DNA from 3 places in the Streptomyces sp. NPDC101118 genome. Region 2 is predicted to be linked to each of the others. Evidence: riboswitches for the same ligand, from Rfam matches in the RefSeq annotation. Region 2 holds a riboswitch; each other region holds the start of a gene.
The links. A riboswitch is a leader RNA that binds a small molecule or an ion and turns the genes downstream of it on or off. The one in region 2 is predicted to bind cyclic di-AMP.

Region 1 (9,883 bases), on a different contig from region 2:
GCCAGATGTCCTCCAGAGGACGGCGGGCCAACGCGAAGCGGGACGTGGGGGTGAGGTCCGAGACGCAGGCCATCGGGAGCGCGGGCAGCAGGGCGGGCACCTCGGCGGGATCCAGGGGTGTGTCCGGCTCGAAGACCCAGGCGTCGCAGTTGCCGAATTCGCCCTGCTCCGGCGCGGCGACGATGGTCTCGTGCACGTCCTTGGTCGCGACGTCCCGCATCCGCGCCGGTTCCGTCGTACGGGGCGTCGGCGGGTCCAGTCGGCCCTCGGCGGGGAGCCCGCTCGGCGGTCCGTACGCGCTGCCGTTGACGGAGTGGACGCGGAACGTGGAGCCGGCCTCGAACGGTCGCCGCTCGTCCGGGAGCCAGGCCAGGGGCGAGTACGGGCGGCGGTTCCGCCGCCAATGGGCCAGCGGTTCCAGCTCCTTGGACGCCTGGACGTCGACGCCGCGCAGGAGCAGCTCGTGGAACAGGCAGGCGCGGAGCTCGTCGAGGCCGTCCGGGCCCGGCCGGCCGTAGAGGACCCGGGCCAGCTCTGCGGGGTCGTGCGCCCCGGCGAGGAGGGAGGCGACGTGGCGGGGGCCGGTCTCACCGGAGCCGTGCCGGACGTGTCCGTCGAGGAGGCGGACCAGCTGCTCCAGGCCGTCCCGGCCGGGGGTGAGGGCGAGGATCCGCACCACCCGGGCGAGGCCGTGCCGGTACTCGCCCGACTGCGCCTGGGCTGCCTCGTACCGGGCGGCGAGAAGCGTGCCCAGCTCAGCCGCGTATCCGGTGTCGCCCGCCGCCGCCCGCGGTTCGGCCTGCTCCCACACCAGTCTTACGAGTTCACGCGCTTCGTCGGTCATGATCCGTCACCCTATGGCCCTGGCCGGCCCTGGCCCGGCGCGCAGCGGGGCCGGTGAACCACGGCGTGCGCGGCCGGCGGGGGCCCCCGGGCGTACCGAGGGCCCCCACGCGCTACAGCGCGGCGCCCGCGAGGGTGTTGACCGGCGTGGGCAGGGGGGTGCCCGAGCCGTCGCGGCGCGGGTCGGGGTCCGGGAGGTCGACCGGGGTGCCGTTGGCCGAGGCGGCGCGGACCGGGGCGGAGCCGGCCCAGGCCAGCACCAGGAGGTCCTCGCCCTTCAGGAAGCGCTGGCAGCGGACACCGCCGGTGGCCCGGCCCTTGCGCGGGTACTGGTCGAAGGGGGTCAGCTTGGCCGACGTACCCGACGCGTCCAGCGTGCCGTGCGAGCCGGCCACCGAGAAGACGTACGCCTCCGTGGCCGGGTCCACCGCCGAGAAGTGGATGACCTTGGCGCCGTCCGACAGCTTGATGCCTGCCATGCCGCCCGCGGGGCGGCCCTGCGGGCGGACCTGCCCCGCCGGGTAGCGCAGCAGCTGGGCGTCGTCGGTGATGAAGACCAGGTCCTCCTCGCCGGTGCGCAGCTCGACGGCCCCGACGATCCGGTCGCCCTCCTTGAGGGTGATGACCTCCAGCTCCTCCTTGTTCGCCGGGTAGTCCGGCACGACGCGCTTGACCACGCCCTGCTCGGTGCCCAGCGCCAGGCCCTGGGAGTTCGCCTCGTCGAGGCTGGTCAGGCAGACCACCTTCTCGTCGGGCGCCAGGGAGGAGAGGAACTCGGTGATCGGGGCGCCGCCCGCCAGGTTCGGCGCGGCGTGCGTGTCCGGCAGCTGCGGCAGGTCGATCACCGACAGCCGCAGCAGACGGCCCGTGGACGTGACCGCGCCGACCTCGGCCCGGGCCGTGGCCAGCACGGAGGAGACGATGGCGTCGTGGCGGGCGCGCTTGCCGTCGCCCTCGGAGAGCGGGTCGCCCGTGACCGTACGCGCGAGCAGGCCCGTCGACGAGAGCAGTACCCGGCAGGGGTCGTCCGCGACCTCCAGCGGCACGGCCGAGACCGCGGCGCCGGCCGACTCCAGCAGGACCGTCCGCCGGTCGGTGCCGAACTTCTTCGCCACGGCGGCCAGTTCGGACGAGACGAGCTTGCGCAGCTCCGCGTCCGATTCGAGGATTTTCGTCAGCTCCTCGATCTCGGCCGTCAGGCGGTCGCGCTCCGACTCCAGCTCGATCCGGTCGAACCGGGTGAGCCGGCGCAGCGGGGTGTCGAGGATGTACTGGGTCTGCACCTCGCTCAGCGAGAAGCGCTCGATCAGGCGCTCCTTGGCCTGCGCGGAGTTCTCGCTGGACCGGATCAGCCGGATGACCTCGTCGATGTCGAGCAGGGCCACCAGCAGGCCCTCGACCAGGTGCAGGCGGTCGCGGCGCTTGCGCCGGCGGAACTCGCTGCGCCGCCGGACCACGTCGAAGCGGTGGTCGAGGTAGACCTCCAGCAGCTCCTTGAGGCCCAGCGTCAGCGGCTGGCCGTCGACCAGCGCCACGTTGTTGATGCCGAAGGACTCCTCCATCGGCGTCAGCTTGTACAGCTGCTCCAGCACGGCCTCGGGGTGGAAGCCGTTCTTGATCTCGATGACCAGGCGCAGGCCGTGCGAGCGGTCCGTGAGGTCCTTGACGTCCGCGATGCCCTGGAGCTTCTTGGACCCGACCAGGTCCTTGATCTTGGCGATCACCTTCTCCGGGCCGACCGTGAAGGGGAGTTCCGTGACGACCAGGCCCTTGCGGCGCGCCGTGACGTTCTCCACCGTCGCCGTGGCGCGGATCTTGAAGGTGCCGCGGCCCGACTCGTACGCGTCCTTGATCCCCTGGAGACCCACGATCCGGCCGCCGGTGGGCAGGTCGGGACCCGGGATGAAGCGCATCAGCGCCTCCAGGTCCGCGTTCGGGTAGCGGATCAGGTGGCGGGCGGCGGCGATGACCTCGCCCAGGTTGTGCGGCGGCATGTTCGTGGCCATGCCGACCGCGATCCCGGACGCGCCGTTGACCAGCAGGTTCGGGTACGCCGCGGGCAGCGCGACGGGCTCGCGCTCCTGGCCGTCGTAGTTCGGCGTGAAGTCGACCGTGTCCTCGTCGATCGACTCCGTCATCAGCGACGTGGCGTCCGCCATCCGGCACTCGGTGTAACGCATGGCCGCCGGCGGGTCGTCGTTCCCCAGCGAGCCGAAGTTGCCGTGGCCGTCCACCAGCGGCAGCCGCATCGAGAACGGCTGCGCCATGCGCACCAGCGCGTCGTAGATGGAGGCGTCGCCGTGCGGGTGGAGCTTGCCCATGACCTCACCCACGACACGGGCGCACTTCACGTACCCGCGGTCGGGGCGCAGGCCCATCTCGTTCATCTGGTAGACGATGCGGCGGTGCACCGGCTTCATCCCGTCCCGCGCGTCGGGCAGGGCGCGGGAGTAGATCACCGAGTACGCGTACTCGAGGAAGGAGCCCTGCATTTCGTCGACGACGTCGATGTCGAGGATCCTCTCCTCGAAATCCTCCGGCGGCGGGGTCTTCGTGCTGCGGCGGGCCATCGCTGCTGCGGCTCCTCGTGATCCGAGATCGGTCTGACGCGGTCCATTGTGGACCGCCCCGCCGACAACGCCGACCCCGACCCTGGGGGTACCCCCGGACGGGGTGCGGCGAGGGGGTGCGGCGGAGGGGGCGGAAGGCCCCGGGAACTTCTCCGTCCGTCGGCGCGCTTGCATACAGTGGCAGGACTTCTCCCCAAGCGATCGAAGGGATCACATGCCCATGGGTCACACGGCCACAGCGCAGGCCGCCTCCGGCGGCCTGACAGCGACCGAGCACCGCCTGGCCAACGGCCTGCGCGTGGTGCTGTCCGAGGACCACCTGACCCCGGTCGCCGCGGTCTGCCTGTGGTACGACGTCGGCTCGCGCCACGAAGTCAAGGGGCGCACCGGTCTGGCTCACCTCTTCGAGCACCTGATGTTCCAGGGCTCGGCCAGCGTTTCGGGCAACGGTCACTTCGAGCTGGTGCAGGGCGCCGGCGGGTCGCTCAACGGCACCACCAGCTTCGAGCGCACCAACTACTTCGAGACGATGCCGGCCCACCAGCTGGAGCTCGCGCTCTGGCTGGAGGCGGACCGGATGGGCTCGCTGCTCTCCGCGCTGGACGACGAGTCCATGGAGAACCAGCGCGACGTGGTGAAGAACGAGCGCCGCCAGCGGTACGACAACGTCCCGTACGGCACCGCCTTCGAGCGGCTGACCGCCCTGGCCTACCCCGAGGGCCACCCGTACCACCACACGCCGATCGGCTCCATGGCCGACCTCGACGCCGCCACGCTGGAGGACGCCCGCGCGTTCTTCCGTACCTACTACGCGCCGAACAACGCGGTGCTGTCGGTCGTCGGCGACATCGACCCGGAGCAGACCCTCGCCTGGATCGAGAAGTACTTCGGCAGCATCCCCTCCCACGACGGCAAGCAGCCGCCGCGGGACGGCAGCCTGCCGGACGTCATGGGCGCGCAGCTGCGCGAGGAGATCGTCGAGGAGGTCCCGGCCCGCGCGCTGATGGCCGCCTACCGCCTCCCGCACGACGGCACCCGCGAGTGCGACGCGGCCGACCTCGCCCTGACCATCCTCGGCGGCGGCGAGTCCTCCCGCCTGCACAACCGCCTGGTCCGCCGCGACCAGACCGCCGTGGCCGCGGGCTTCGGCCTGCTGCGCCTGGCGGGCGCGCCCTCCCTGGGCTGGCTGGACGTGAAGACCTCCGGCGGCGTCGAGGTGCCCCGCATCGAGACCGCCGTCGACGAGGAGCTCGCCCGCTTCGCCGCGGACGGTCCGACCTCCGAGGAGATGGAGCGCGCCCAGGCCCAGCTGGAGCGCGAGTGGCTGGACCGTCTCGGCACCGTCGCCGGCCGGGCCGACGAACTGTGCCGCTTCGCCGTGCTGTTCGGCGACCCGCAGCTGGCGCTCACCGCCGTCCAGCGGGTGCTCGACGTCACCGCCGAAGAGGTGCAGGCCGTCGCCGCGGCCCGGCTGCGCCCGGACAACCGCGCGGTCCTCGTGTACGAGCCGCTGCCCGCCACCGAAGACAACGCCGAAGGGGCAGACCAGTGACCGCCGACGTCGCTTCCTCGATGACCTTCCACCCGCAGCCGCAGGCCGGACAGCCGAAGCCGTGGGCCTTCCCCGCCCCCGAGCGCGGCACGCTCGGGAACGGCCTGACCGTCCTGCGCTGCCACCGCCCCGGCCAGCAGGTCGTGGCCGTCGAGGTGATCCTCGACGCCCCCCTGGAGGCCGAGCCCGAGGGCCTCGACGGCGTGGCCACGATCATGGCCCGCGCGCTGTCGGAGGGCACCGACAAGCACTCCGCCGAGGAGTTCGCCGCCGAGCTGGAGCGCTGCGGCGCCACCCTCGACGCGCACGCCGACCACCCCGGTGTGCGGGTCTCCCTGGAGGTGCCCGCCTCCCGTCTGCACAAGGCCCTGACCCTGCTCGCCGAGGCCCTGCGCGCCCCCGCCTTCGCCGACAGCGAGGTGGACCGCCTGGTCCGCAACCGCCTCGACGAGATCCCGCACGAGCTGGCCAACCCGCAGCGCCGGGCCGCGAAGCAGCTCTCCAGGGAGCTCTTCCCCGCCACCCTGCGCATGTCGCGTCCGCGCCAGGGCAGCGAGGAGACCGTCGGCCGGATCGACTCCGGGGCCGTCCGCGCCTTCTACGAGGCCCACGTGCGCCCCTCCACGGCCACGGCCGTCGTGGTCGGCGACCTGACCGGCACCGACCTGGACGCCGTCCTCGCGGACACCCTGGGCTCCTGGACCGGCGGCACCGGCACGGCGTACCCGGTCACCCCGGTCACCGCGGACGACACCGGCCGCGTGGTGATCGTGGACCGGCCCGGCGCCGTGCAGACCCAGCTGCTCATCGGCCGGATCGGGGCGGACCGCCACGACCGGGTCTGGGCCGCGCAGGTGCTCGGCACGTACTGCCTCGGCGGCACGCTCACCTCGCGCCTGGACCGCGTGCTCCGGGAGGAGAAGGGCTACACGTACGGCGTGCGCGCCTTCGGGCAGGTGCTGCGCTCCACGGCCGACGGGACCGGCGCCTCGATGCTGGCCATCAGCGGCTCGGTGGACACGCCCAACACCGGCCCCGCGCTGGGCGACCTGTGGCAGGTGCTGCGCACCCTCGCCGCCGAGGGGCTGACGGACACCGAACGCGACGTGGCCGTCCAGAACTTGGTGGGCGTCGCGCCGCTGAAGTTCGAGACGGCGGCGGCCGTCGCCGGGACCCTGGCCGACCAGGTCGAGCAGGAGCTGCCGGACGACTTCCAGGCGCAGTTGTACGCGCGGCTCGCCGAAACCGGCACGGTGGAGGCGACTTCGGCCGTGGTGAACGCCTTCCCGGTGGACCGTCTGGTGACGGTGCTCGTGGGTGACGCGTCCCAGATCGCCGACCCGGTGCGGGCGCTGGGCATCGGAGAGGTGACCGTGGTCACCAACTGACCTGATTCCGGCCCGAGATGGGGCAGGGCCCTGATGGATTGTCCATCAGGGCCCTGTTTGTGTCTTCTGTCCGTTTCGGGGTGGTCGTTGCCTGAATGACCCGTGGCGTACGCCACAAAACAGCGTGTCCGTTTGGTGATTGTCCGACGATCCGCCTAGCGTCAACCTCGCTGTCCGTCAGCTGTAACAGCCGCACCCGCGGCACCGGACAGCGATCGCCGAGTCCCCGTCAGGCGCGAGCCTGGGGAGCCGGGGACCCACATCAGTCCCTGGGGTGAATCGGACCGCCTCGCCAGAGGTGGCCCGTAGGAGACCTTCCTGCTCCGAACCCGTCAGCTAACCCGGTAGGCGAGAGGGAAGGAAAGGATCAGCCTCTCCATGGCCTTTGGCAGTCGTGCCACCGGTAAGCACCGTGGCCCCAGCCGTCTGAGCCGCAAGAGCGCGAACGTGGCCGGCATAGCCGCCCTCGCGACCACCGGTGTCGTCGGCACCCTGGCCGGCCCGGCCTTCGCCGCCACCGACGCCGACTCCCGAGGTCCCGAGGACACCGGCCTGAACGCCGTCGTCGTCGCCGACGACCTCGCGGGCCAGATCGAGGCCCAGGCCGAGTCCCAGCAGGCCGCCGCCGAGATCGCCGCCGCCAAGGCCCAGGCCGAGAACGAGGCCCGCCAGCGCGCCGCCGAGGCCAAGGCGAAGGCCGAGGCGAAGGCCAAGGCCGAGCGCGAGGCCGCCGAGCGCGCCGCCCGTGAGGCCGAGCGCAAGCGTCTGCTCACCTACGTGGCCCCCGTCGCGGGCTCGTACGTCAGCACCTCGTACAAGGCCGGCGGCTCCATGTGGTCCTCCGGCAGCCACACCGGCATCGACTTCCACGCCGCCTCCGGCACCTCGGTGCACGCGGTCGGCCTCGGCACCGTCGTCGAGGCGGGCTGGGGCGGCGCGTACGGCAACAACGTCGTCATCAAGATGAACGACGGCACGTACACGCAGTACGGCCACCTCTCGTCGATCAGCGTCTCGGTCGGCCAGCGCGTCACCCCGGGCGACCAGATCGGCCTCTCCGGCTCCACGGGCAACTCCAGCGGCCCCCACCTCCACTTCGAGGCCCGCACCTCGGCCGACTACGGCTCGGACATCGACCCGCTGGCGTACCTGCGCTCGCACGGCGTCAGCATCTGACCCGCGACCGCACCCGCCGCCACCGCGGCGCCGCACGCTTCCCGAAGGCCCCGGCTCCCCGAGCCGGGGCCTTCGGCGTGCCCTTCGCCGGAGGGGTGCGGATCCGGCGCGGGCATCCGGTGCGTGCAGATCTGGCAAAAAACCATTCCGGAATTCATCGGTGCGCTCCGGAATTCCTCGTTTCTGCAATAGAGTCGGCGGCACACATGTCGACGCCGACCGCGTTTCGCGGGGATTAAGCGGAGGTCCGGTCATGCGCATTCCCGCGCACGCGGTGTGCACGGCGATCCGCGACGACATCGTCGCCGGCGTCTTCGAGCGCGGCAGCAGGCTCACCGAGGAACTCCTCGCCCGCCGGTACGGCGTCTCGCGCGTCCCCGTCCGCGAGGCCCTGCGCACCCTGGAGTCCGAGGGCTTCGTCACCACCCGCCGGCACGCCGGGGCCTGCGTGGCCGAGCCCACCGAACAGGAGGCGGCCGACCTGCTGGAGCTGCGGGTGCTGCTGGAGCCCCTGGGGGCCTCCCGGGCCGCACAGCGCCGCACCGAGGGCCACCTGAAGGTGCTGCGCGGGCTCGTGCGCCTCGGCCAGGAGCGGGCCCGCCGGGGCCAGGGCGAGGACCTGCGCTCGCTGGGCGGCTGGTTCCACGAGACGCTCGCCCAGGCCTCCGGCAGCCCCAACCTGATCTCGATGCTCACCCAGCTGCGGCACAAGATCGCCTGGATGTACGTGGTGGAGGCCCCGGCCCACCCCGTGGAGTCCTGGGCCGAGCACGGCGCCATCGTCGACGCCGTGGCGCGCGGGGACGCCGACCGGGCGCGGGCCCTCACCGCCGCGCACATGGACCGCACCACGGGGGCGCACCGGCTGCGGCGGGCGCGGGGCGAGGCGCGTGTGAGGGGTTCGCAACCTGCCGTAAACACCGCGGGCGGCCGCCTTTAACAAAGGCCGTATACAAAGGGACGGCGGAATTCATGAGGCCGCTCATTTCCCATGCCCTGATTTCCTCGCGGCCATTCCTGTCCGGCCGGGCTGACCGGAAGAGAAGAAATGAGCCGCACCCCGGAGCGGGGTACGGCTCATTCGGCGGCCGGAAACCGGCCGGAAGCTCAGACGGTCTCGGGAAGCTCTTCGAGGCCCTCCGCGACCAGCTTCGCCAGGCGGTCCAGGGCGGCGTCCGCGCCATCGGCCTCGGAGGCCAGGATGATCTCCTCGCCACCCTGCGCACCCAGGCCCAGCACGGCGAGCATGGAGCCGGCGTTGACGGGGGTGCCGTCGACCTTGGAGATGGTCACCGGGATACCGGAAGCGGTCGTCGCCCGGACGAAGATCGAGGCGGGACGAGCGTGCAGGCCCTCGGCCCAGCCGACGTTGACGCGGCGCTCTGCCATGGTGATGCCCTTCAGGTTCTACGGGTTGTCTAGACCACTATCTCACGACCGCCGGGCTGCATCCGACCGACCTTCGGCCCGGAGGAGCCTGCCGTTCGACCTCCCAGCTTGCCCTGGTTTGTCCCTCCTGCCCAACCCGCCGCGCGCGTAGGGTCCGCCGGGTCCCGGGCCGTACTCTTGGCCCATGCGGACGCCGTCGGATCCTTCGTACCCGGCCCACTGGGAAGCGGATGTCGTGCTGCGCGATGGCGGCACCGCCCGGATCAGGCCGATCACCACAGAGGACGCGGGCCGGCTGGTCAGCTTCTACGAGCAGGTCTCGGACCAGTCGAAGTACTACCGGTTCTTCGCGCCCTACCCGCGGCTGTCCGCCAAGGACGTGCACCGCTTCACCCATCACGACTACGTCGACCGGGTCGGCCTGGCCGCCACCGTGGGGGACGAGTTCATCGCGACCGTCCGCTACGACCGGATCGACGCCACCGGCCGCCCCGCCACCGGCCCCGCCGACGAGGCCGAGGTCGCCTTCCTGGTCCAGGACGCCCACCAGGGCCGCGGCGTCGCCTCCGCACTGCTCGAACACATCGGGGCGGTGGCGCGGGAGCGCGGCATCCGGCGCTTCGCCGCCGAGGTGCTGCCGGCCAACACCAAGATGATCAAGGTCTTCACGGACGCCGGGTACACCCAGAAGCGCAGCTTCGAGGACGGCTCCGTCCACCTCACCCTCGACCTCGAACCCACCGCCGAGTCCCTCGCCGTCCAGCGCGCCCGCGAGCAGCGCGCGGAGGCCCGCTCCGTGCAGCGGCTGCTCTCGCCGCGCTCCGTCGCGGTGATCGGCGTCAGCCGCACCGAGGGCGGCGTCGGCCGGGCCGCGCTGGGCAACCTCCTGGACTCCGGCTTCACCGGAACCGTCCACGCCGTCAACGCCGCCCTGCCGGACGGTACGGGCGGGACGCTGGCCGGCG
Region 2 (9,883 bases):
CGGCCGGGACACCAGGCGGGCCAGCTCGATCCGGCGCCGCTGGCCCGCCGACAGGCCCCGGGCCGGGAGCAGCAGGTCCTCGGCCCGGAACAGGCCCATGGCCAGGAGCTCCGCCGCGTGCTCCGCCGCCGGACCGGGGCGCCCGGCCGCGTACCCGGAGAGCAGCGTGGCGCCGGGGTCCGCGGGCGGCGGCGCCGGCTCCTGCGGGAGGTAGCCGACCCGCGCCCTGACCGTGACCCGCCCGGCGTCCGCCCGCCGTACGCCGGCCAGGAGCCGCAGCAGCGTCGTCTTGCCGGCCCCGTTGGCGCCGGACACCAGCAGGCGGCCGCCGGGCGGCACGCGCAGCGCCGGCACGCGCAGCAGGTCCCCGACCACCACGCCCTCGGCCTCGACCACGGGCGGTACGGGCATGTCGGCACCCGGCACGCCGGGCGGCCGGGCCGCACCCTGCACCGGGCCGTCCGGCACCTTGCCCGCACCCTGCACCGGGCCGTCCGGCACCTTGCCCGCGTCCGGCACCGGGCCCTCCGGTACGCGGCCCGCGTCCTGCACCGGGTCCGTTCCCCGCACCGCCCCCGTACCCGGCCGGGCCGGAGCCCCCGCGGGCACCGTGCGCAGCTCGGCGGTGAACCGGAGCGGCACCGGGGGCGGCGGAACCGGGTGCGCCCGCAGGTCGTCCAGGCGGGCGCGGGCGGCCCGTACCCGGCCGGACAGCTTGGCCTCCGAGGACCTGCGGTGCTTGCCGAAGCCCTGCCGGGGGTTCTTGCCGGTCCGCGCGAGCCGGGTGCCGGACGCGTCGACGAGCGCCTCGGCCCGGGCCGTCTCCTCCCGCCACTCGCGGTGCTCCTGCGCCAGCCGGCGCCGTTCGGCCTCCCGGGCGGCCCGGTAGCCTTCCCAGCCGTCGCCGTACCGCCGCACGGTGCGGGTGTCCGCGTCGACCTCCAGGACGGCGGTGGCGTACTCCCGCAGGAAGGCCCGGTCGTGGGTGACGACCAGGACGGTGCCGCGGTGGGCGCTCAGACGCCGCCGCAGCCAGTGCACGGCGTCGCCGTCGAGGTGGTTCGTGGGCTCGTCCAGGAGCAGCAGGCCGGCACCCGAGCAGAGCGCGCCGGCGAGGTCCAGCCGGGAGCGTTCCCCGCCGGACAGGGTGCCCAGGGGGCGGTCCCGGCCGATGCCGCCGACCCCGAGGCCGCCGAGGGCGGCGGCGATCCGCGCGTCCGCCTCGTACCCGCCGCGCCGCGCGAAGTCCTCCAGCAGCTCGCCGTAGCGGGCGAGTTCGGCGGGGCCGGCGCCGGCGAGGGCCTCCTCGGCGCGGCGCAGGGTGCGTTCCAGGGCCCGCAGTCCGGCGAGGGCCGCGTCGACGGCGTCCTGGACGGTGGCCGTGGGCGGCAGGGCGGAGGTCTGGGCGAGGTGGGCGACCCCGCCGGCGGCCCGGACGGTGATCTCCCCCTCGTCGGGGGTGTCGAGGCCGGCGAGGAGCCGGATCAGCGTGGACTTGCCCGACCCGTTCTCGCCGACGACGGCGACGCGCTCGCCGGGGCGGACGGTGAAGGAGACCCGGTCGAGGACGCGGCGGGGTCCGAAGTCCTTGGACAGCCCGCGGACGGCGAGCTGGGACCGTTCGGCGGGCGTGCCGGCGGGCGCGGAGGCCGGGGCGGGACCGCGGGCCGGGGCGGGAGCGGGGGCGGGAGCCTCGACGGCGGAGGGGACGGGTGCCGGGGCGGGCCGGCGGGCGGCGCGTTCGCGCATGGTTCTTCCCTGACGTGGGTGCGGCCGGCCCGGGTGGAGGGGCGCGGCGGCGATGGGCACGGGACGTCGTGTGGGAGCGCCGGGGAGCCCGCGCACGCGCCTCGGGGGGCGCGGCCGGACGGTCAGGCGTCCCGGGTCCCGGGAATCAGAGGAAGAAGTGGAAGCTGCCCATGCGCCCACCGTAGCCGAGCCTCCGAGACCGGGGCATGCCCTTTTCGCCCGGCTTCCGTACGCCCGTACCGGTGAGGTCCGGCGCGGTGTCGAGGATCGCGGACCGGCTCCGACGTCTCCTGTGCACCGGCCCCGCGGCACGCGACGGGACGACGGAGCGGACCGCCGGAGCAGGCGGAACGGACGGAACAGACGGAACAGACGGACGACACGGAGGAACGTCATGAAGTACCTGGTGATGGTGCAGGGCGCGCAGGCCGACTACGACGCCATGAACGGCCGGGCCTCGGCGCACAGCCCGGCCTGGAGCGAGTCCGAGCTGAAGGCGATGTTCGCCCACATGAACGCGATCAACGACGACCTGGCGGAGTCCGGGGAGCTGGTCGACGCACAGGGCCTCACGGAGCCCGCGAGGACCCGGCACGTGACCGCGGACACGGAGGGCCGGCCGGTCGTGACCGACGGACCGTACGGGGAGACGAAGGAGGTGCTCGCCGGGTACTGGGTGCTCGACTGCGAGAGCCTGGGGAGGGTGACGGAGATCGCGGCGCGGGTGGCGCGCTGCCCGGTGCCGTCCGGCGCCCCCGTCTTCCCGGTCGTGATCCGGGAGATCGACGAGGCCGGTGGCGGCGACCTGGGCGGAGGCGAGACCGGTTGACCGGACCCGGGCCCGGCCCGCGGGACGTCGAGGACCTGCTGCGGCTGCACGCGCCGCAGGTCCTCGGCGCACTCGTGCGCCGGTACGGGCACTTCGACGCCGCCGAGGACGCCGTACAGGAGGCGCTGCTCGCCGCGGCCGGCCAGTGGCCCCGGGACGGGGTGCCGGCCAATCCGCGCGGCTGGCTGATCCGGGTGGCGTCCCGCCGCCTCACGGACGCACTGCGGGCGGAGGCGGCGCGGGCCCGGCGCGAGGAGCGGGCGGTGCGGCTCGAACCCCGCGAGGTCCGGGCGGCGCCGGCCGACGACGACGCGCTCACCCTGCTCTTCCTGTGCTGCGACCCGGGGCTGCCGCCGGCCGGGCGGGTCGCGCTGACGCTGCGGGCCGTGGGCGGGCTGACGACGGCGGAGATCGCCCGCGCCCACCTCGTCCCCGAGGCGACGATGGCCCAGCGGATCAGCCGGGCCAAGGCGCGGCTGAGGGAGGCCGGGGCCGACCGGACCTTCCGCCCGCCCGGACCGGAGGACCGCGACGCCCGCCTGGCATCGGTCCTCCAGGTGCTCTACCTGATCTTCAACGAGGGGTACACCGCCACCTCGGGGCCCGCCCTCCACCGCGCCGACCTGGCCCGGGAGGCCATCCGCCTGACCCGCACCGTCCGCAGGCTGCTGCCCCGCGAGGGCGCGGTGACGGGCCTGCTCGCCCTGATGCTGCTCACCGAGGCGCGCAGCGCGGCCCGCACCGGGCCGCACGGCGAGCTGGTGCCGCTCGACGAGCAGGACCGCACCCGGTGGGACAGGGCGGCGATCGCCGAGGGGACCGCCCTGGTCGAGGAGGCGCTGACGGAGGGCCCGCCCGGCCCGTACCAGCTCCAGGCGGCGATCGCCGCGCTGCACGACGAGGCCCCGGACGCGGCGGGGACGGACTGGCCCCAGATCCTCGCCCTGTACGACGTCCTGGTGGCCCGGTCGCCCGGCCCCGACCCGATGGCGGAGCTCGGCCGGGCGGTCGCCCTGGCGATGGTCGAGGGCCCGGAGGCGGGGCTGGCCGCGCTGGCCGCCCTGGAACCCCGCCTCGCCCGCTCCCACCGCCTGGCGGCCGTCCGCGGCCACCTCCTCGAACGCGCCGGCGACCCGAAGGGCGCCGCCGGGGCCTATCGCGCGGCCGCCCGCGCCACCCTCAGCCTCCCGGAGCGCCGCTACCTCCAGACCCGGGCCGCCCGCCTCGACCCGTGACCGGCACCGCCGCGCCCGCCCAGGGGCCGCGCGACGCGGAACCGACCACACCGCCGCGGTCCCGCGCCCACACCCGACCGGCACATAACCTTCCGGAACCGACCATCCGTCACATCGGGAGCGACCGTGCCTTCTCGCCTCAACCCGTACATCAGCTTCGACGGCGACGCGAAGTCCGCCATGGAGTTCTACAAGGAGGTCTTCGGCGGCGAGCTGGCCGTCCACACCTACGGCGGCTTCGGGGGCGAGGCGCCCCCGGGATACGAGGACAAGATCATGCACGGCATGCTGGAGACGCCCGGCGGCTTCACCCTGATGGGCGCCGACAACCCGCCCGGCATGCCGCTGAACGCCGGCAACAACATCGCCGTGAGCCTGAGCGGCGACGACGCGGACGAACTCCGCGGCTACTGGGACAAGCTGTCCGCCGCCGGCACCGTGTCCGTCCCCCTGGAGAAGCAGATGTGGGGAGACGTCTTCGGCATGTGCACCGACCGCTTCGGCATCACGTGGATGGTCAACATCGCCGGCGGACAACAGCCCTGACCCGAAACACGCGAGCGGGCCGCCCGGGCCTGCCGGGCGGCCCGCTCGCGTACGCCGCTACCGGTCGCCCGCGAGGTCCAGGTCTTCCCTGAGCTCCTCGTGGGCCGGGCCGGCCGGCTGGTCCGGTCCGGCGGCCGGCTCACGGCGCGTCCAGGTGCGCGGTGCCTCGTGGGCCACCGGGGACCACCAGCGCTCCACCGGGAGCCTGCCGGCGGGTTCGAAGGGTTCGCCCGGGCGTGGGGCCGCGACCGGCTGGCCCGCGCCCTCGCCCTCGTCCGCCGTCCACTCGCCCGGTTCCGACCACGCGTGCGGGGCCAGGTTGAAGGTGCCCCAGTGGATCGGCAGCAGCACGCCGTGCGGCCGGCCGCCCTGGAGGTCCAGGTGGGCCCGCATGCCCTCCTCGGGGGTCATGTGGATGTCCGGCCAGAAGTCGCTGTAGGCACCGATCTGGATCATCGTGGCGTCGAAGGGGCCGTGGGCGGCGCCGATCTCGGCGAAGCCGGGGAAGTAGCCGGTGTCGCCGCTGTGGTAGATCCGGTGCTCGTCGCCGGCCACCACCCAGGAGGCCCACAGCGTGTGCTGGGTGTTGCGCAGGCCCCGGCCGCAGAAGTGCCGGGCCGGGGTCGCGGTGAGCGTCAGGCCGCCGACCTTGGTGCTCTCGTGCCAGTCCAGCTCGCGCAGCCGGTCGGCCGGCACGCCCCAGCGCTCCAGGTGGGCCCCGACGCCCAGCGGGACGGCGAAGACGGTGTCGGTGGCGGCCAGCGCCTTGATCGTCGGCAGGTCGAGGTGGTCGTAGTGGTCGTGGGAGATCACGACCACGTCCACCGGGCCGAGGGCGGCCAGCGGCACCGGCACCGCGTGCAGCCGCTTGGGCCCCGCGAAGGGGAACGGGGAGCAGCGGTCGCCCCAGACCGGGTCGAAGAGCACCCGGTGCCCGTCGATCTCCGCGAGCACGCTGGAGTGGCCCATCCAGGTCAGCCGCAGACCGGTGGCCGGCGGCCGGGCGATGTCGGCCAGGGTGGTGGGGTGCACCGGGATCGGCGCGCTGGGCGTGCGCCGGACCCGCTCCTCCTTGCGGAAATAGATCTTGGCGAAGGCGAGCGCCGAGCCGCTCGGCCGCTCCCGGGTGCCCACCGGGTTCTGGAAGACGCCGTCGGCGAAGTGCGGCGAGCGGAGGATCCGCTCCATCCGCTCTCCGGACGGGTCCGCGCCGAAGGCCTCGGGCCGCAGCGCGCGCAGCCCTGCGCGCAGGGGACGGGAGCCGGTCAAGGCGCCTCCTGTGACGATGGGACGTGGGTGTGCTCTGCCCTTCCCAACGTGCGCGCGCGCCGAAGGATTCCGGCCGCGCCACGCGAAACGGACGCCTCCGCTCCCCCGCCTGCCTCCCGCGCTTCCCCCGCCTGCCCCCGTCGCTCCCCCGCCTGCCCCCGTCGCTCCCCCGGCCGCGTCCCGCGCTCCTCCCGGCGGGCTTCCCGCGGGAGCCGTCACCGGGCCGGGCGCGCCCCTCTCCCGTACGGGCGCGCCCACCCGGAGCGGTGCCGTGCCGACCGCTCCACCTCTACAGCGGCAGCAGGTCGGGCCGCTTCGGCTCGACGTGGTCGCCGGAGGACTCGCCGCGCAGCCGCCGGCCGATCCACGGTACGAGGTGCTCGCGCGCCCACTGGATGTTGTCGCGGGTGACCTCGGCGGAGCCGCGGGGCTCCATCGGCGGCCAGGGCTGGTCCGGGTCGGCGGGCACCTCCAGGCCGAGGACCTGCGCGGCGCGCAGCGCGACCCGGGTGTGGCCCTCCGGGGACAGGTGGAGCCGGTCGTCGTCCCAGGCCCGCCGGTCCTGTACGGACTTCAGCGACCAGAGGTCGAGGACGGGGCAGCCGTACCGGTCGGCGATCGAGCGGACGTGCGCGGTGTACGTGGCGACCTTGCCGCGCAGGTGACGCAGGACCGGTACGCCGCGGGTGTCGAAGCCCGTGGTGATCATGACGGTGGGCACGGCGCCGGTGAGGTCGGCGACGGCCGCCTCGAACCGCTCGGCGACGGCGTCGGGGTCGCTGCCGGGGCGGATGATGTCGTTGCCGCCCGCACAGAAGGTGACCAGGTCGGGCGCGAGCTCCTTGGCCCGGGGGACCTGCTCGGCCACGATCTGGTCCAGCAGCCGGCCGCGTACGGCGAGGTTGGCGTACCGGAAGTCGTGCTCGTCACGGCGGTCGGCGAGCAGCACCGCCAGCCGGTCGGCCCAGCCGAGGAAGGCGCCGTCGGGACCGGGGTCTCCGACGCCCTCGGTGAAGCTGTCCCCGATCGCGGCGTACGAGCCGATGGGGAGGGTGGATACGGGTGCTGTTGCTGTTGAAGGTGTCGATTCTCCTGCCACGGGAGCACATCCTTCACCGAAGGATGTGACCTACGCGACCGTAGGAAGGGGTTGACGCGGGGTGATCTGGACCACCCGGTCAGTTTGGCCGAAAACAGCCGTACGACCGGGACCCCCCTCGGGACCCGGTCGCACGGCTGCCTCAGTGGACGCGTCGGACGCGTCGGACGCGTCGGGCGCGCCGGCGGACGCGGCTCAGACGCTGACGCCCTTGTCCCGCAGGTAGGCCAGCGGGTCGATGTCGTCGCCGTAGCTCGGGCCCGTGCGGATCTCGAAGTGCAGGTGCGGGCCGGTGGAGTTGCCCGTGGAGCCGGAGAGGCCGATGCTGTCGCCGGCGCCGACCGACTGGCCCGCGGAGACGTTGAGCGAGGACAGGTGGGCGTACTGGGAGTAGCGGCCGTCCTCGTGCCGGATGATCACCTCGTTGCCGTACGCGCCGCCCCAGCCGGCGGAGACCACGGTGCCCGCGCCGACCGCGCGGACGGTGGTGCCGGAGCCGACCGAGAAGTCGACGCCCGTGTGGTAGCCGCTGGCCCACATGCCGCCGCCGGCCCGGTAGGAGGTGCTGATGCCGCCGCTGACCGGGGCGACGAACCCGGCGCCGCTCACCGCGGTGGTGGAACGCTGGGTGGAACGGCTGGCGGTGGCCGCGGACCGGTCGGCGCCGGTGTCTTCGGCGACGGCCTTGGGCTCGGCCTTCCGGACGGCCTTCTTCTGGGTCTTCTCCGGGGCCTTCTTCGCCGGCTTGGGCGCGGCCGCGGGCTTCGCCGGGGCCTCGGCCGCCTTCGGCGCGGCCGCGGCGCCGAGGGTCAGCTCCAGGCCGGGGTGGATCAGGGAGGGGTTGCCGCCGACGGCCGCGCGGTTGTCGGCGTACAGCTTCTGCCAGCCGCCGCTCAGGTGGTGCTCGGACGCGATCTTGGAGAGGTGGTCGCCGGCCACCACGGTGTACGTGACGGGGGCGGCCTGCGGGACCGCGGCCGGGACGGCGGCCGGGGCGGCGTGGGCGGCCTGGGGGGCCTGCGCGGGCAGCGCCTGCGGGGCGGCGGCCGGCCCGGCGGCGTGGGCGCCGGAGGCCCCCATCAGCGGCAGCGCGAGGGCGGCGCCTCCGGTACCGGCGGCGACGAAACCGCGGGTTATCGGGCTGGACTTGGGACGGCGGTGCTTACCCTTTCCGGGCATGGCGCATTCCTCTCCGGCGCCTGCGAGGTGAGCTGTCGGGTTCGGGCTGGAGATGCCCGGCCGCACGGGTGCGGCTTCACCCCGAGCCGGCCGCGAGAAGATCGCGTCCGGCGGCTTACCTGGTTCCCCCGCTCCTGCCGCACGAGTGGTCGGGTGCGGTTTCCGGGGGCGGCAGGATTCGGCGTTCCACCCGGATCGACGGCGACGGTAATCCAGCGCCCGCAGACGGAACAAGCCGTGAATTCCCCTTGGGAATCACCCGGATGAATGATCGACGGAATTCCCGTCACACTCCGTCCATTGCGGACGTGTAACAGCCAGCACTACAGCGGAATTCGGGATTCCACCGCAGCCACTCACGGTCACCGTATGATCTGCCTCACGAGGAGGTCGCACATCTGCCGCCTCATTGCGGTAACTTGACGCCAAGTAGTGCAATTCGGACATGTCCCCCGAGCCGCCAGGAGCCCCCACGTGACCCAGCAGATACCCCAGGCGCCGTCGACCGAGCCGGAGCTGACCGGCGTGCGCAACTTCCGCGATGTGGGCGGACTTCCGACCACAGATGGACGGAGGGTGCGAACGGGGCGTCTGTTCCGAAGCGGACATCTGGCACATGCCACCGATACCGATGCGCACTACCTCGCATCGCTCGGACTCCACACCGTCTTCGACTTCCGCAACGCCGCCGACAAGGCGCTCGAAGGTCCCGACGTCGACCTGCCGGGCGTGCGCAACGTCAACATCCCGCTCTCCGACCCGGCCGACGGCAAGGAGTTCTGGAAGATGGTCCGCGACGGCGACCTGACCCAGCTGGAGGAGGTCCTGGGTGACGGCCGTGCCGCGGCGCGCATGTCCGCCTCGTACCGCAAGATGATCAAGGAGCGGACGGCCGAGCACAGCAGGGTGGTGCACGCCCTCGCCGAGGACAGCGTCCCCGCGCTCATGCACTGCGCGGCCGGCAAGGACCGGGCCGGCCTCTCCATCGCGGTCACCCTGCTCGCGCTCGGCGTGGAGCGCGGGGCGATCGTCACGGACTACCTGGAGTCGAACGCCCCGCACCGCCGGTACCGCGTCCGCCGCGGCAGCGATGCCCCCGAGGCCCGCTCCCCCGAGGTGATGGCGCTGCTCAGCCCGCTCTTCGACGCGCGGGCCGAGTACCTGGAGGCGGCCTTCGCCACCATCGACGAGGTCTGGGGCGGGGTCGACGGCTACCTGGCAGAGGGCCTGGCCCTGGGCCCGGACACCCTGGACCGGCTGCGCGAGCGCCTGCTGGACTGACGCACCGCCAGACGGTACGGACCCGCACGCGGGTCCGTACCGCCGCCGCCGCTCAGCGCCCCGCGACCGCCTGCTTCACCAGCGTGCGCCCGAAGTCCCACATCAGCGAGCCGCCGCCGTGGGCCTCGTCCATCACGTCCCGGAACGCGGCGACGAACCGTTCCACGTCCGCCTCGTCGATCACCAGCGGCGGAATGAGCTTGATCACTTCCAGGTGGTCGCCGGAGACCTGCGTCAGGATCCGGTGCTTCTGCAGCAGCGGGACGACCACCATCTGCGCGAAGAGCCCCTTGCGGGCCGCCTGGAGCATCGTCCAGCGGCTGCGCAGCCCCAGCGACGAGGGCCGGCCGAACTCGATGCCGATCATCAGCCCCCGGCCGCGGACCTCGTGCAGCAGCTCGTACTCGTCGACCATGGCCGCGAGACGGCCGCGCAGCAGGTCTCCCATCGCCCGCGCGTGCGCCACCAGCCCCTCGTCGTCCATCACGGCGAGGACCGCGAGCCCGGCCGCCATCGCCTGCGCGTTGGACCCGAAGCTGGCCGAGTGCACCAGCACCCGGTCCATGGACGAGTAGACCTTCTTGAAGATCCAGTCCTTGCCGAGGGTGGCGCCCACCGGCACGTACCCGCCCGAGAGCGCCTTCGCCACGCACACCAGGTCGGGCTCCACGCCCGCCTCGTGCTGGTACGCGTAGA
Region 3 (9,883 bases), on a different contig from region 2:
GGCGCCGATGCCGGGGGCGGGGGCGCCGCGGGCCGCCCGCCGCTCGGCCGGTCCCATGCCGGGGACGGGTCCCGGATCGTACGGAAGGGTGTCCGGAGCGTGCCTCGGGGCGGTGAGCCTGGCGCGCACCGCTTCGACGAGCGCCTCCCGTACGCCCTCGACCGCCCTGTCCGGGTCGGCCTGGGGCGCGGCGACGGCGAGGGAGGCGACCGGCTCGTACCCGGTGATCTCCCGCGAGCCCTCCCGCAGGATCAGCGCGTGGCCGGGCGGGATCCGCCGCACGCCGACGTACGGGGTCCCGTCGCCCAGCGCCTCGGGGCTGTCGGGGCAGGCCAGCAGGGCCGCCAGGTGCCCGATGTCGAGCTGGGCCTCGATGAGGTCGGCCAGCGGGAGGGCGGCGGTGGCGAAGGCGGTGCCGTTGGCCCAGGGGGTGTAGAAGACGGGCCGCGCCCCGGCGAGGTCGCCGACCACGGTGATCCGGCGGCCGGCCTGCACCACGGCCGTGTAGCTGCCGGGCCAGGCCGTCAGGTGCCGCAGGGCGCCGCCGCGGGCGGCGAACAGGCCCCGGCGCAGCTGCTCGTCGGTGGCCCCGCAGCAGCCGAGGACGGCGAGGCGGGTGAAGGGGTCGGCCGGGTCGGCGACAACGGTGCGGATCTCGTCCGGGCGCCAGTCGCCCACCGCCCAGAGGGGGTCGGGGTCCCCCCACAGGAGCTGGGCGCCGACGGGGTGGAGGGTGCGGGCGGCGTCCTCGGGGGCGTCATCGGAGTCGGCCAGGCCGCCGCGCACGGTGTCGGCCAGGCGCCCGGCCGTGCCGAAGCTTGCGGCGATACTGCTCCAGCCCACCAACCACCGCATCGACCCGCCTCCACAGACTGTGGACAAGTTCGGGTCCATGCTGCCACGAGAAGGGCGCGCAAGAGGTGCCATGGGGGGCGCACATGCAAACGAACACGCCCCGGTCATGCGGTATTTGGCGTTCCGTTCCAACCGTTCCATAGGTCGGATTCGGCCATTCTTTTCCGCGCCGTTTCCGTGCCGGACGGTACGGGCGGTGCCCGCGTGGCGGCGGGGCGCGGCCCGGGAGGCGCGGTCCGCCTCCCGGACCGGTCCGCCACCCGCGGGGATTGAGGCGGCGGTGTCCCCCGGCCCACCGGTTCCACGCAGCGGGCCGACCCACGCACCCCACATGGAATCGTCCGGCCGGGAGCCGGGGCAGAGCGCACGCACGGGCGCACGGCCACACGGGCGGAGCACGGGACACCGGAGCGCGGGACGGACGCGCCCCGGCCAACGCCGAAGGTACGGACAACAATCCCGCCATGTGGAACTCGGGCCCTTAACGCTTGGGATGCGGCGAACTACGCTGGGTTTACGAATGCCGGGTGCCTATGCCCCGGCGGCCGTCTGCGTGAGGGGTGGCGCATGTCCAGGGAGCTCCGCGAGCCGAACGAGAAGCTCGGCACCGTCCTCGCCCTCGCGGGTATCAGCAACGCCGGACTGGCGCGACGGGTCAACGACCTGGGCGCGCAGCGCGGCCTGACGCTTCGTTATGACAAGACCTCGGTGGCCCGGTGGGTCTCCAAGGGCATGGTGCCCCAAGGTGCCGCGCCCCACCTGATCGCGGCCGCGATCGGCGCGAAGCTGGGCCGGCCGGTGCCGTTGCACGAGATCGGGCTGGCGGACGCGGACCCGGCGCCCGAGGTCGGCCTGGCCTTCCCGCGGGACGTGGCGGCCGCGGTGCGGTCGGCCACGGACCTGTACCGGCTGGACCTGGCGGGCCGCCGGGGCGGTGGCGGGATCTGGCAGTCGCTGGCGGGGTCGTTCGCCGTGTCGGCGTACGCGATGCCCGCCTCGCGGTGGCTGATAACGCCCGCGGACAGCTCGGTGGCCCGGGAGGCGCCGGGGGCGGCCGGGAGCGCACCGGGGGGCACGGGCACCGCCGTGGCGCCCGGGCCGGGGCCCGCGGGCCCCGCGGGGCAGGGCACGGGGTCCGCAGGTGCAGGGGCAGCCGGGTCCGGGAGTGCGGGGTACGCGGGAGCCGGCCCGGCAGGTGCCGCGTCCGGGACCGCAGCCGCCGGGACCGCAGCCGCCGGCACCACGGCATCCGGGACCACTGCTGCCGGGACCGCCGTTCCGCCCGGTACCGGACCGGGACCTTTCGTCGGCGCCTCCGCGGGGGCCGGCGGCGTACCGGGGCGGGGCGACCGTACCGAGGGGCGTCCCGAGCGGGCCGCGCCCACCGGGCCGGCACCCGCCGGACCCTCGCTCGACGCCTCGCCGCAGCGCGTCGGGCACAGCGACGTGGCCAAGCTCCGCGAGGCCGCCGAGGACGCCCGGCGCTGGGACTCCAAGTACGGCGGGGGCGACTGGCGCTCCTCGATGGTGCCCGAGTGCCTGCGCGTCGACGCGGCGCCGCTGCTGCTCGGCTCCTACTCCGACGAGGTGGGCCGCGCGCTGTTCGGCGCGACCGCCGAGCTGACCCGGCTGGCCGGGTGGATGGCCTTCGACACCGGCCAGCAGGAGGCCGCGCAGCGGTACTACATCCAGGCGCTGCGGCTCGCCAGGGCGGCGGCCGACGTCCCCCTGGGCGGGTACGTGCTGGCCTCCATGTCCCTCCAGGCCACCTACCGCGACTTCGCCGACGAGGGCGTGGACCTCGCCCAGGCGGCCATCGAGCGCAACCGCGGCCTGGCGACCTCCCGCACGATGAGCTTCTTCCGGCTCGTCGAGGCGCGGGCCCACGCCAAGGCGGGCGACTCGGCGGCCGCGGGCGCCGCGCTGCGGGCGGCCGAGGGCTGGCTGGAGCGGGCGCGGGAGGGCGACGCCGACCCGTCCTGGCTGGGTTTCTACTCGTACGACCGGTTCGCGGCGGATGCGGCGGAATGCTACCGCGACCTCAAACTGCCGCGTCAGGTACGCCGGTTCACCGAGCAGGCCCTGTCCCGGCCCACCGAGGAGTACGTCCGCTCGCACGGCTTACGCCTGGTCGTGAGCGCCGTCGCCGAGCTGGAGTCCGGCAACCTGGACGCGGCCTGCGCCCAGGGCACCCGGGCCGTGGAGGTCGCCGGGCGGATCTCCTCGGCCCGCACCACGGAGTACGTGCGCGACCTGCTGCACCGGCTGGAGCCGTACGGCGACGAGCCGCGCGTGGCGGAGCTCAGGGAGCGGGCGCGACCGCTGCTGGTGGCGCCCGTGTGACCCGGATGTCAGTCGGGGGGTGCAGTATCGGGGTGGGAGGTGGCATGGAGCGCGTGCACTGCGATGTGGTGGTGGTCGGCGGTGGGATCGTCGGGCTGTCGACCGCGTACGCCCTGTCGCGGCTCGCGCCGGGGACGCGGGTCGTGGTGCTGGAGAAGGAGGCGGGCCCGGCCCGTCACCAGACCGGCCGCAACAGCGGGGTGATCCACAGCGGGATCTACTACCGCCCCGGGTCCCTCAAGGCGCGGTTCGCGGTCAAGGGCGCCTCGGAGATGGTCAAGTTCTGTGCGGAGCACGACATCCCGCACGAGGTGACCGGCAAGCTGATCGTCGCGACCGACCGCTCGGAGCTGCCGCGGTTGCACGCCCTGGTGCAGCGGGGCCGGGAGAACGCGATCCCGGTCAGGGAGCTGGGCCCCGCGCAGATCGCCGACCACGAGCCCGAGGTGCGCGGCCTGGCCGCGATCCACGTCGGCACCACGGGGATCTGCGACTACGGCGCCGTGGCGGAGCGGCTGGCAGGGGCCTCGGGGGCGGAGATCCGGTACGGCTCGGCGGTGGACCTCATCGGGCGCCGCGCGTCGGGCGTGGCGGTGCGGACGGCCGACGGCACGGTGGTGCGGGCGAAGGCGCTGGTGAACTGCGCGGGCCTCCAGTGCGACCGGGTGGCGCGGCTGGCCGGCGACGACCCGGCGGTGCGGATCATCCCGTTCCGGGGGGAGTACTACGACCTGACGCGGCCCTCCTTGGTGCGCGGACTGGTCTATCCGGTGCCGGACCCGGCCTTCCCGTTCCTCGGGGTGCACCTGACGCGGGGCATCGGGGGCGGCGTCCACGTCGGGCCGAACGCGGTGCCGGCACTGGCGCGCGAGGGGTACTCGTGGGGCGCGGTGCGCCCGCGGGACATGGCGTCCACCGCGGCCTGGCCCGGGATGTGGCGCGTGGCGGCGCGCCACTGGCGGTACGGCGCGGGGGAGATCCACCGCTCCCTGTCGAAGGGCGCGTTCACGCAGGCGGTCCGGCGGCTGCTGCCGGCGGTCACGGAGGACGACCTCACCCCGGCCGCGGCGGGGGTGCGGGCCCAGGCGGTGCTGCGGGACGGGACGCTGGTCGACGACTTCCTGATCCGCGAGGCGCCGCGTACGGTCCACGTCCTCAACGCCCCCTCGCCGGCCGCGACGGCCTCCCTGCCCATCGGCCGGGAGGTGGCCCGCCGGGCACTGGCGGCGCTGGCGCCGTAGCCGGGGATGCCGGGCGGGGCAGCGCGACCGCGCCGACGCCGGGAGGGCGGCCCGCCCGGCCGGATGCCCGGCCGGGGCCGGCTCCCGCTGCCGGGATGCCGTGCGGGCCGGCCGCCGTAGAATTGGCGGCACTGTGTCTGAGTCCCTGAACCCCCAGCCCAAGCCCCCTCCGGTGTGGCGCCACCAGCCCCGCTTCCCGGACGGCCCCGCCCCCGACCCGGCGGGCTCGCACCACGAGCGGCGCATCCGCAGCTTCCAGCCGCGCCGGAGCAGGGTGACCACGAGCCAGGAGGACGCGCTCCGCCGCCTCTGGGGCACCTGGGGCCTCGACATCGACGGCCGCGAGGTGCTCGACCTCGACAAGATGTTCGACGGCCTGCCGGTGGTCCTGGAGATCGGCTTCGGCATGGGCGAGGCGACCGCGCAGATGGGCGCCGACGACCCCGGCACCGGCATCCTCGCCGTCGACGTGCACACCCCCGGCCAGGGCAACCTCCTCGGCCTCGCCGAGCGCAACGGCCTCACCAACATCCGGGTCGCCAACGGCGACGCGATCATCCTGCTCCGCGAGATGCTGGCCCCCGCCGCCCTCGCCGGGATGCGCGTGTACTTCCCGGACCCGTGGCCCAAGAAGCGCCACCACAAGCGCCGGCTGATCCAGCCCGAGTTCCTGACGCTCGCCGCCACCCGCCTCGCGCCGGGCGCGATCCTGCACTGCGCCACGGACTGGGAGGAGTACGCCGAGCAGATGCTCGAAGTGCTCAGCGCGCACCCGGACTTCGAGAACACCCAGCCGGACGGCGGCTACGCGCCACGCCCGGAGTTCCGGCCGCTCACCCGCTTCGAGGGACAGGGCCTGGACAAGGGCCACGTCGTACACGACCTGTTGTTCCGGCGCACCGAGAACTGAAAACCAGCCCTCCGGTACGCGTCCGGATCGCTACTGTCGTGGCGTGTTCCGGGTCCTGTCTCGCGCGTCCATCGGGCTGCTCGCGGTCGCCGGAGTGCTGATCCTCGCCCTCGTACGGGAGCAGACCGGCACCCAGGGCTTCCTCGTCGGCCTCGGCCTCGCCGTCCTGCCGGTGCCACCGCTGATGGCGGTGTTCCACTGGCTGGACCGGACGAAGCCGGGGCCGTGGCCGCAGCACCTGTTCGTCTTCGCCTGGGGGGCGTGCGCCGCGGCGCTCATCGCCATAGTGGCCAACAGCTTCGCGACCCGGTGGATAGCGGCCGCGACCCTGGACCCGCACGACGCCGACCAGCTCGGCTCGATCGCCATCGCCCCGGTGGTGGAGGAGTGCGCCAAGGCCGCCGCCCTGCTGCTGGTCTTCCTCTTCCGCGGCCGGCGGTTTACCGGGATCACGGACGCGATCGTGGTGGCCGGGTTCACCGCCACGGGCTTCGCCTTCACCGAGAACATCCTCTACCTCGGCAACGCCTTCGGTGAGGACCTCGGCAGCGGCACCTCGCTGCTGGACTCGGTGACGGCCGCGACCTTCTTCGTGCGGGTGGTGATGTCCCCGTTCGCGCACCCGCTGTTCACCGTGTGGACCGGGCTCGGCTTCTGCTGGGCGGCCTTCTCGGCCGGGCGGTGGCGGCGCATCGGGCTGCCGCTGGCCGGGCTGGCGCTGGCGATGGCGACGCACGCGCTGTGGAACAGCTCGTCGGAGTTCGGCGAGTACGGGTTCTACGTGGTGTACGCGACCGTGATGGTGCCGGTCTTCGGGGTGCTGGCCTGGCTCGGGGTACGGGCCCGGGGGCGCCGGGACCCGCTGTTCGTACCGGCGATGCGGGGCGCGGCGTACGCGGGGAGTGCGGTGGGCCCGTACGCCGCGGAAGCGGTGGACCCGTACGCGGGAGCCGTGGCCCCGTACCCTCCGGGCGCCGTGGCCCCGTACCCCGGCGTCGTCAGACCGTCAGGCCCTTGTCCCGCAGCCACGCCAGCGGGTCCACCGTCGCTCCGCCGGTCCGCACTTCCAGGTGCAGATGGGCGCCCGTGACGTTGCCGGTGGCGCCGACGCGGCCGATGGTCTCGCCGGTGGTGACGGTGCCCGAGGTGACGGACATCGAGGACAGGTGGCAGTACCAGACCTCCGTGCCGTCCTCCAGCTGGAGGACGATGCGGTAGCCGTACGCGCCGGACCAGCCCGCCGAGATGATCTTGCCGCCGTGCACGGCCTTGACCGGGGTTCCCGTCGGCGCGGCGAAGTCCAGGCCGGTGTGGTGGCCGGAGGACCACATCGAGCCGGAGTCCCCGTAGTGGGAGGTCAGGGTGTACGAGGAGGTGGGCAGCGCGTACTGGCCGGCCAGCTTGGCCAGGCGCTCCGCCTCGGCCTTGGCCTCCGCGGCCGCCTTCGCCGCGGCCTCGGCGGCCTTGCGCGCTTCGGCGGCCTTCTTGTCCGCGGCCTCCCGCTCGGCCTTCGCCTTCGCGGCGGCGGCCTGCTCGGCGGCGCGCTGCGCCGCCTCCTTCTCCTGGGCGACGGCCGCGTCCGCCTGGGACTCGGCCTGCTGGAGGATCCGGTTGCGCAGGGCCTCGCCGGCGTCGGTGCCGGCCTCGGCCTGCTCGGGGGTGACGCCCGCGTTGGTGAGCGGCGCCTCGATGGGGGTGCTCTCCTGCGCCGCGTCCGCCTCGTCGTCGGGGAGCAGCGAGGGTATGGATATCGCGACCGGGGGCTTGTCCTGGGCGGTGGCCATGCCGGTGGCGCCGACGGCGGCGATGATGCCGACGCCGAGGACCGTGGAGCTGCGGGCGAGTCCGCCGCGCTGCTTGGCGACGCGGTGGCGGCCGCCGGCGGGACGGGCGGAGTCCTCTGTGGGGTTCCACTCGCCCCATGCCCCGGCACCGGTTCCGCCCGGGTAGGGCGAGTCCGTCTCGATGGACCCGGCGGCTTCGGGGGCAGGCCTGCTGGACGCCACGGGGGCGCTCCTTTCCTTCCTTCTGGCCTACCGGGTTAGCTGACGGGTTCGGAGCAGGAAGGTCTCCTACGGGTCGGAAAACGACCCGATTCACCCCAAGTTGGTGGTTCCCCGGTTCCCTCACGGGATTCGGCGCGCACGCGCACGGTGCCGTCACTTGCGACGGCTGGGACAGCCGAACTGCGTTATCGAACGGTAATAGACAACAGGGAGTGATTCCAAGCTCCCTTACTTGATCCTTCACATCAACCGGCCATTCCGTGACCGACGTTGGCCAGGGCAAATGCCTCATCCGACGCCAGACGGGGACGAGACGCCTGCACCGGCATCGCCACTCCGGCCACTTCCGTACCCTGACGATCCGTCAATTGCCCGGCCCCCCGACCCGCTTCGCTCACGCTGCGTGGCCGGTCGGACGCGCTCAGCGGCGCCGTACGGTGGAGACGGACCTCCGGCGGGCGGTCTGACCCGGCGTCGGGCGGACGACCGCGAGCAGCGCCATGTCGTCGGTGGCCCCGCCGCCGGTGTGCCGCCGCACATCGGCGATCAGGCCGGACAGCAGCTCCTCCGGCCCGGGGAAGATCCGCCCCCGCAGCCGCTCGGCCGGCTCGTAGAACGCGCCCGCGGCGTCCCGGGCCTCCGAGAGCCCGTCGGTGTAGAGCAGCAGCGTCGAGCCCGCGGGGAAGTGCCACGCGTCCGCCCGGTACCCCCCGTCCCCCAGCTCGCCCATGCCCAGCGGCAGGGCGGCCTCCGCGGGGGCCAGCACCTCCAGCTTCCCGTTGGCGCGCAGCAGCAGCGGCTCGGGGTGGCCCCGGTTGACCATGCGGAGCGTGCCGCCGTCCGGGGTGACCTCGGCCAGTACGCACGTGGTGAACCCCTCGACGGAGTCGAGGCTGTCGCGCCGGGTGCCCTCCCGGGCCAGGGCGCGCTCCACCCGCCGGGCGACGCCCTCCAGGGTGGGTTCGAGCTCGGCCGCCTCGCGGAAGGCGCCGAGCACCACCGCGACGGCCTCGACCGCGCCGAGCCCCTTGCCGCGCACGTCGCCGACCGCGAGGCGGACGCCGTACGGGGTGTCCTGGACGGCGTACAGGTCCCCGCCGATGAACGCGTCGGCGTCGGCGGCCTCGTAGCGGGCGGAGACGTGCAGTCCCCCGATGCGTCCGGCGGGAGTGGGCAGCACCGCGCGCTGGGCGACCTCGGCCACGCCGCGCGCGGAGGCGAGCTGTTCGCCGCTGCGCCGGACCACACGGTTGATCAGCAGGGCCAGGACGGCGACGGTGAAGACGGTCACCAGCTCGGTAACCGCCTCGACCTTGCCGGAGCTGCCGTTGCGGAGCTGGAGCACGAGGACCGCCAGGGCGGCGCTCGCACCGGTCAGCAGGGTGGTGGTAAAGGCGAAGAGCGGGGCCGCGATCAGCGGCGCGGCGGTGAAGAAGGGCGCACCGGTGAAGCTGGGCGGGGTCAGGACGTCGAAGACCAGTCCCAGGACGATCAGGAGCACCGGGAGCACGCGCAGGAAGGTCCGCGCGAACCGTCTGCCGCTGCCGTCACCGATCCGGCTCCGGGCCCTGCCCGCCACCCGGGCCCCCCGGAAGGAACCTCCTCGCTGCCCCAGCCCCACCACGTCTCTCCCTGACCGGTCCGCTCGCGCCCGCGGCACGGGCCGCTGCCGCCCCGCCTCCCAAGGCTGCGGGCGGGGCGGCCGTACGGCGACCCGGCAGGGCCGAACGGGTGCCGTGCCCCGGTCGTGCCCCGCGCGTGCCCCGGTCGGCGACCGGGGCACGCGCCCCCTCGGGAGCGCCCCGGGAAACAAATGGCGTCGAGCACCCCCCGGAATGGCGTAAGCTGTAATCACCGACGCGGGGTGGAGCAGCTCGGTAGCTCGCTGGGCTCATAACCCAGAGGTCGCAGGTTCAAATCCTGTCCCCGCTACTCAGCACGAGGCCCGGATCCTTCTGGATCCGGGCCTTCGTCGTTCCACGGGCGCCCCACGCCTCCTCCCCCCACGCCCCCTCCCCGTCAGAGCTTGGCGAGGAAGGCGTCCAGGTTCCCCTTCATCCGCTCGACCTGCTGCTCCACGGTGAGCGTCTCCTCGAAGCGGCCGCCGGGCTCGGGCTGCTTCCTGCCCCGCACGTAGAGGGAGCAGTCGAGGTCCGTGCAGATGTAGACGCCGACGGAGTTGCCCTCGCGGCCCTCGCGCCCGGACTTGCGGGCGGTCATCAGGGAGACGCCGGAACCGGGGTGGGTCGTCAGGCAGAAGGTGCACATGCTGCGCTGCAGGAACCCGCGCTTCACGGAGGGGAAGCGCAGCGTGATGCCGACCAGACGGCCCGCCCGCTCGGTGACGAGGTAGCTGCGGTCGGGCGCGGAGAGGTCGCGCCAGCCGAGGAAGTCGAGGTCGTCCCAGGGGCGTTCGGCCAGGTCGCGGGGCATGGGCAGGCGTTGGGCCTCGCCCTTGGAGCAGTTGATGAACGAGCCGCGGATGTCGGATTCGGTGAGCGCCTTCATGTCCGGCACGCTAATCTTCC

Region 1: it holds a riboswitch for cyclic di-AMP, as region 2 does, so the genes downstream of both, ACIQUQ_RS26970 (M23 family metallopeptidase) here and ACIQUQ_RS23435 (peptidoglycan DD-metalloendopeptidase family protein) in region 2, are expected to answer to the same signal.
Region 3: it holds a riboswitch for cyclic di-AMP, as region 2 does, so the genes downstream of both, ACIQUQ_RS22010 (M23 family metallopeptidase) here and ACIQUQ_RS23435 (peptidoglycan DD-metalloendopeptidase family protein) in region 2, are expected to answer to the same signal.

What each region holds. Positions count from the first base shown of each region.
Region 1 is NZ_JBIVZG010000019.1:102,146-112,028, reverse strand. Features, by position in the region: gene ACIQUQ_RS26990 (DUF6183 family protein) at 1-844, opposite strand, end outside; gene ACIQUQ_RS26985 (DNA topoisomerase (ATP-hydrolyzing) subunit A) at 957-3,413, opposite strand; gene ACIQUQ_RS26980 (M16 family metallopeptidase) at 3,634-4,965, shown strand; gene ACIQUQ_RS26975 (M16 family metallopeptidase) at 4,986-6,353, shown strand; cyclic di-AMP (ydaO/yuaA leader) riboswitch at 6,560-6,719, shown strand; gene ACIQUQ_RS26970 (M23 family metallopeptidase) at 6,732-7,529, shown strand; gene ACIQUQ_RS26965 (GntR family transcriptional regulator) at 7,783-8,469, shown strand; gene ACIQUQ_RS26960 (HPr family phosphocarrier protein) at 8,637-8,918, opposite strand; gene ACIQUQ_RS26955 (GNAT family N-acetyltransferase) at 9,103-9,883, shown strand, end outside.
Region 2 is NZ_JBIVZG010000015.1:66,881-76,763, forward strand. Features, by position in the region: gene ACIQUQ_RS23405 (ABC-F family ATP-binding cassette domain-containing protein) at 1-1,749, opposite strand, end outside; gene ACIQUQ_RS23410 (YciI family protein) at 2,144-2,578, shown strand; gene ACIQUQ_RS23415 (RNA polymerase sigma factor) at 2,575-3,813, shown strand; gene ACIQUQ_RS23420 (VOC family protein) at 3,940-4,359, shown strand; gene ACIQUQ_RS23425 (MBL fold metallo-hydrolase) at 4,417-5,628, opposite strand; gene ACIQUQ_RS23430 (SGNH/GDSL hydrolase family protein) at 5,918-6,727, opposite strand; gene ACIQUQ_RS23435 (peptidoglycan DD-metalloendopeptidase family protein) at 6,923-7,906, opposite strand; cyclic di-AMP (ydaO/yuaA leader) riboswitch at 7,911-8,068, opposite strand; gene ACIQUQ_RS23440 (tyrosine-protein phosphatase) at 8,381-9,187, shown strand; gene ACIQUQ_RS23445 (aspartate aminotransferase family protein) at 9,240-9,883, opposite strand, start outside.
Region 3 is NZ_JBIVZG010000013.1:212,848-222,730, reverse strand. Features, by position in the region: gene ACIQUQ_RS22035 (asparagine synthase-related protein) at 1-855, opposite strand, end outside; gene ACIQUQ_RS22030 (sporulation protein) at 1,423-3,198, shown strand; gene lhgO (L-2-hydroxyglutarate oxidase) at 3,243-4,439, shown strand; gene trmB (tRNA (guanosine(46)-N7)-methyltransferase TrmB) at 4,573-5,349, shown strand; partial or broken gene ACIQUQ_RS22015 (PrsW family intramembrane metalloprotease) at 5,393-6,271, shown strand; gene ACIQUQ_RS22010 (M23 family metallopeptidase) at 6,348-7,355, opposite strand; cyclic di-AMP (ydaO/yuaA leader) riboswitch at 7,365-7,500, opposite strand; gene ACIQUQ_RS22005 (PP2C family protein-serine/threonine phosphatase) at 7,777-8,970, opposite strand; tRNA gene ACIQUQ_RS22000 (tRNA-Met) at 9,214-9,287, shown strand; gene ACIQUQ_RS21995 (FBP domain-containing protein) at 9,375-9,863, opposite strand.